2 regions of the Salinivibrio sp. SS3 genome follow, and region 1 is predicted to be linked to the other one. Evidence: predicted binding sites of a transcription regulator. Region 1 holds the regulator's gene; the other holds the start of a gene.
The links. The regulator CRP, encoded in region 1, controls carbon source genes, mostly activating them, when cyclic AMP is high. The targets are predictions, from matches to a motif close to TGTGANNNNNNTCACA.

Region 1 (3,113 bases):
AACATGTCGGCGACGTCAGCATGTTGCGGAGACACAAACAGGAACATCGGGAAGCGATAGATCAGCATCAGATGCGGGTCAACTAACAGATTACCGTATTGTGGCCGCTCGGCTAATTCACTAAAAGGCTCAATCAAGGCACGCGGGAAGAGATCAGCACGACCTGTATCAACCACTTTGAAAATATTTTCAAAGCTCGATATTTCGCGTACGCGAAATCCCGCTGAGTTGAGCACCTTGACGTCGGCCCAGCCCTGTCCCTGAATCATAGTAAGAGACTGCAAATCACCCGCGCTACTTATCTGAGCGAGTTGGGGCTCCGTGGCTTGGTTGGTAATAAACAGGCGATGGCCGAGTAGACCACGAAACACGGGATAGCGAATGGGGATCAGTTCAGATTCCAGCGTGCGGTCGGCACCCAGCCAGTCGATAGTGAGCTTGCCTTGCTTGAGCATTTCCACCTTACGAGACTGAGAGCCAATTTGGCCGTCAAAAGCTTGCAAGGTGACAGGCTCTCCTGATTTTTCGGCAAGAAACTCAATCAGCTCAATGGCATAGAGATCAAGCGCCGACCCAGCGCGTGGCTCGGGGTGCACAATTGTGGTATTGGACACGGCATGGGCTGAAAACACAGAGAGCGCCAAGGCGGTGAGAGAAACCATGAGTTTTTTCATAAACGATACCTTGTTAGTTTTATGTTAACCATATCGTTTTGAGTGTAGAAGTTATCCAGACGCTTGCCAGAAAGCGGAGATAAAAAAACCGACGCCAGGGCGTCGGTTGGTGATACAGAGAGCGGCGCAATTAGCGTGTGCCGTATACCACGATGGTTTTACCGTGTGCGGAAATGAGGTTTTGCTCTTCCAGCATTTTGAGGATACGTCCCACGGTTTCACGCGAACAGCCGACGATTTGGCCAATTTCCTGACGGGTGATCTTAATTTGCATACCATCAGGGTGAGTCATGGCATCCGGCTGTTTAGCCAAGTTCAACAAGGTTTGCGCGATGCGGCCTGTGACGTCCAGGAAGGCGAGATCCCCGACCTTTTGGCTCGTTACCTGCAAACGACGCGCCATTTGTGAAGACAGGCGCATTAAGATGTCAGGATTCACTTGAATGAGCTGGCGGAACTTCTTAAACGAAATTTCTGCCACTTCACACGGTGATTTAGCGCGCACCCAAGCAGTGCGCTCCTGGTCTTCTTCGAAAAGTCCGAGCTCACCAATGAAGTCACCTTGGTTAAGGTAAGACAGGATCATTTCCTTGCCTTCTTCATCTTTGATCAGTACGGCCACAGACCCTTTCACGATGTAATACAAGGTCTCCGCCTTCTCACCTGCATGGATAAGCGTGCTTTTAGACGGATACTTATGAATATGACAATGTGAAAGGAACCACTCGAGTGTAGGGTCTGTTTGAGGTTTTCCTGGAACCATATAACTTATTTCCTCTGCATGTGTTGCCCGGCAACAACGTCCTATCTTTGTCTGAGGGGTAACCCATCAGATCATTGCACAGAATACGAAGTCTGAACGCGGGCTACAAGCTCACTGTATGTTAACAAGAGTGTATCTTTTTTTGTTGGTGATTTCTTGATTTTGATCTAGGCCAACCGCCTAAAAATCTGGCAAAAACGTGGCTAAGATCACGGCTTGAGAAGTAATACATCATGGATGCGCTACGCCTTAGCCAATCTTGCCTTTTTCTATCAATTGTTGGATCAATGGACGGATGATCAATTCCATCGCAAAGCCCATTTTTCCTCCCGGCACCACTAAGGTGTTATGCCGTGACATAAACGACCCGGTGATCATTTGCAACAGATAAGGGAAGTCGACGTTTTTCATTCCACGAAAGCGGATCACCACAAAACTTTCATCCAAAGACGGGATACCTTTGGCATTTAATGGGTTTGAGGTATCTACCGTCGGCACGCGTTGAAAGTTGATATGGGTGCGAGAAAACTGCGGGGTGATGTAGTGCAGGTAATCATCCATTGAGCGCACAATCGAGTCGGTCACCGCCTCACGAGAGTGGCCTCTATCGCGCGTATCGCGGACAAATTTTTGAATCCACTCTAGGTTGACGATCGGCACCATTCCAATCAAGAGATCGACATGCTGTGCAACATTGACATCACCATCGACCACCCCGCCGTGCAGTCCCTCGTAAAACAATACATTGGTATTGTCGGCTAAGTCTTGCCATGGCGTGAAGGTGCCAGGCATTTGGTTATAGGGCACCGCTTCATCAAAGGTATGTAAATAGCGGCGATATTTCCCGGTGCCTTGCTCACCATACTCACGGAAAAACTGCTCGAGCCGCGGGAAATCGTTGGCCGTGGGGCCAAAGTAGCTGATATGTTTGCCTTGTTCACGTGCTTTACGGATCTCGACGTCCATTTCAGGACGGGTAAAGCGATGAAAGCTATCCCCTTCTAGCCAGGCCGCTTTGATGTTCATCATCTGGAACATCTTTCGGAAGGCTTCCGAGGTGGTGGTGGTACCGGCTCCTGATGAGCCGGTGACCGCAATAATAGGATGTTTAGCCGACATGACGCGCCCTGTCATTCAGTCTGAATTTGTATCGCGATACGGCGTGTACTGCGATGCTAAGAGCCGAGTGCTGTTTTACGACGAATATCCACTGTCTCGTGCAACTCGGAATATACAATCACGGCGTCCCCGGATTGCAATTGTTGGCGAACATCATCCACTTTTTGTGCAAAGCTGACTTCTTGCTCACCATAATCGGTTCCTTCCCGTAACACAAAGTGCTCGATTAACGCTGTCAGCGTCTCGTCAGGAATCGACTGCCATGGAACCATCATACTACATCACCTTTTATTGATCTCAGGATGGCATCCTCGGATGCCTGATGTGAATGTTGTGAATTGGCTCGCATTTTACCCGATCATACCAGTCAATGCAGTGGTTCTCTTTGCTTCCTTTGACGGTGTTAACGCGCCGACTTACTCAGTGACTCATGCGGCAAATAAGCGGCGAGCCAGCCAGGCACCGCTTGCTCAAGCCAAAACTGAGGTTGGCGCCAACTACCGGCGACAAAGCCAACATGGCCGCCATGCTCAGTGAGTTGATAGTCAATGTTCGCG
Region 2 (3,113 bases), on a different contig from region 1:
CCGCCGGTGCGATTAAAAAGTAAAGCAGCCGCTGCCCTAACTCTTTCACATCGCCGGCACGGGCTTTTAGGTAAGGATCATCCATCGCGGCGAAACGGGCAGAAAAGGCTTCAACCGTTTGTCTTACCGCCCATGTGGCGGCATCCCCCTGCTGGATCCGCACCGTCATATCTTCACGCAGCATAGGATCGTTAAGCAGATGAACAAACAAATCAAAAATCGCCAGCGCGTCTTTTTGTAGCTCTTTATCAAAGCGTTTACGCAGACGACGAAACTCGGTACTGGCATCGTCAATCGCCGCATCCAGTCTATCGAGTTCACCTTGTGTATCTAGGTGGCAAGCGGGCGCCACCTCTTCAAGCCGCGGTTGAGAGTCATCACACCAAGCTTGTGCGATGCCAATGCCCGGCGACGCAGGCATTCCCTCCAGTAACACCGGTGACGGGGCTCCCTGCCAGCCACCTTGCGCATCGGCATGGGCAAACACCACCGCCAGCTGTGCGGCTAAGGTCACGAGAAAGGACTCTTCGCTCTCATCAAACTGGCGGGGTTGGTGTTGCTGCACCACCAGCACACCCAACACCTTTTTGCGATAAATGATGGGCGTGCCAAGAAAGGATTGAAACGCATCCTCGCCGGTAGAGGGGAAAGGTTTGAACGCAGGATGCTCACGCGCATACGCCAAATTTAAAGGCTCAGCGCGCTCACCTACCACCCCGACCAACCCCTCGCCAAATGCCATCGACACTTGTGCACAAGGGTCGAGGCCTTGTGTTGCCATCAGCTCGAACTGTTGGTGTTCGGCATTGGCAAGATAAACGGAGCAGCACTCGGTACGCATCGCCACGCAAGTTTGTTGCACTAAAGTGTGTAACGCCTGCTCAAGATCTGAAGACGCCGCTACACTTTGCACAATATGTCGTAACTGCGTGAGCACCCGATTTCTCCTCTACACTTATCCTCGCTTATGTCGACGTCGAGGTTTGCGTTCTTTAAACGGCATCGCAAGTGGCGCAAACTCTTTCATCGCGCGCCGATACACCTCGCGCTTAAACGCCACCACTTGCCGCACTGGATACCAATAGCTCACCCAGCGCCAACCATCAAATTCAGGTGTGCCTCCGCGCGAGACATTGACGCGTGACTCGTCACATTCAAGTTTTAGCAAAAACCACTTCTGCTTTTGCCCAATGCACACGGGCTTAGAATCCCAGCGCACCAAGCGTTTGGGTAACTTATAGCGCAGCCAATGTCGACTGGTCCCTAAGATGCGTACATCTTTCTTGGTCAGACCTACCTCTTCGTACAACTCCCGGTACATCGCTTGTTCAGGGCTTTCCCCTTCATCGATGCCACCTTGTGGAAACTGCCACGAATGCTGACCATATCGACGAGCCCAGAGAACTTGACCGTGGCCGTTACAAATTACTATCCCCACATTGGGACGATAGCCATCGCCATCAATCACTGGACGACCTCAATGATAAATCTCTACTGAACCTGATTTTTTCACAAAAAGCGGTAAAGGGTAAACAAACATTGTGGATTGAGCGTTGTTTTTGCGCACTCGTCGTCATCTGAGGATAACTTAACCCCTAACAGGAAGTTATAAACATAGCAATGAGAGTTTGCGCACATTTATTCACGCTTTCTGTGGATAGATTTGTGAAGAAGCCTAGAAAAAGTGTACTTATCGAACGATTCAGGATCTTGCAATGGTGTTTAAAATAACCAAATCAACATAAAAAACATTAAAAATCATTCATTTAAAACAAACCTAAAACAAAGCGATCCTTTACGGGATCGAATGATCATCAAATAAACACAGATCGCTCAAAGATCCATCAACAAGAAAATTATCCACACCGATAGCGCAAAAAAGCGCCAAGTTCGCCATTTTTCACATTTTTACCGCGATTTATGTACTGTATATTTGATCATGAGAGTGAGCTATCCCATCAATCATCCCTCCTCTGTGGATAACCAGAGGAGAAAGAGTAGGATCATCGAAATGGGATCCACTTGCAGCCGATACGGCAGTTCTTGATAATGCACGCTCATCCGTTAACGAGCAGGATCCCAATACAGTGACACCGCCCCCCGCATCTGAGCAGATATTGATGGAACGTGCGCTAGCCCTTGCTGGTTTGACCCTTGGCGAAGTCAGCGAAACTCTGTCGATCCCTTGTCCAGCGTCACTCACACGGGAGAAAGGCTGGATTGGCATGCTACTCGAAACCTGTTTGGGTGCCAACGCGGGCAGCAAACCCGAACAAGACTTCGCACATTTAGGTATTGAGCTAAAAACCATTCCCGTTAACCGTGAGGGAAAACCACTGGAAACCACCTTTGTGTGTGTGGCGCCACTCACTGGGATCGCGGGGATACGCTGGGAAAATAGTCATGTGCGACAAAAGCTATCACGGGTTTTGTGGGTGCCGGTTGAAGGCGAACGCGATATTCCGGTATCACAGCGCTGCATTGGCACGCCATTATTATGGTCCCCTAGCCAAGAGGAAGAAGCGCAACTGCGCGCCGATTGGGAAGAGTTAATGGATTGGGTGGCTCTCGGTCGCGTGACGGAAATCACCGCCCGCCAAGGTGAGTCGCTCCAACTACGGCCCAAAGCGGCCAACGGTAAAGCCCTGACCGACGCTTTCGGCCCCAGTGGTGAGCCGATCCGTACCTTGCCGCGCGGCTTCTATTTACGCACCCAGTTTACCCACCAGATCTTGCGTCGTTACTTTGTGGATCCGAAATAAGCGTCGATCCGCACGCGTGATAATCCTATAGCTTCGCTTCAAGGGTAACCATCAAAAACGAATGGGCATATCTTCTCGACAGCCTGGCTCTCCGCCCGTGGCAAACTCATCGTAAGGATCCATCAAGCGCAGTACGCCCTCTTCAATCCCTAACGCTTTAAGTTTTTCTCCCACTTGTCCGACATGATCAAACTGCATCACTTCACCGGTTTGGTCCGAGCGTAAAGGCTCTAATTCATGCTTCACTTCGACTTCGACCGAGTATTTCGCGCCGCCTGCGTGTGCCATCACATAACATTGTGGACATGAGCGAGGATCCGCGCGCATCCATGCTTTGAGCTGTGAATAGTT

Region 2: the regulator CRP is predicted to act here: its motif matches at 1,622-1,637, upstream of rppH (RNA pyrophosphohydrolase).

What each region holds. Positions count from the first base shown of each region.
Region 1 covers NZ_MEBQ01000012.1:14,803-17,915, reverse strand. The annotation lists gene BGL48_RS06215 (hypothetical protein) at 1-674, opposite strand, end outside; gene crp (cAMP-activated global transcriptional regulator CRP) at 805-1,437, opposite strand; gene BGL48_RS06205 (phosphoribulokinase) at 1,687-2,556, opposite strand; gene BGL48_RS06200 (YheU family protein) at 2,613-2,831, opposite strand; gene BGL48_RS06195 (hydrolase) at 2,960-3,113, opposite strand, start outside.
Region 2 covers NZ_MEBQ01000017.1:44,679-47,791, reverse strand. The annotation lists gene ptsP (phosphoenolpyruvate--protein phosphotransferase) at 1-937, opposite strand, end outside; gene rppH (RNA pyrophosphohydrolase) at 956-1,468, opposite strand; gene mutH (DNA mismatch repair endonuclease MutH) at 2,088-2,762, shown strand; gene BGL48_RS07670 (DUF6482 family protein) at 2,814-3,113, opposite strand, start outside.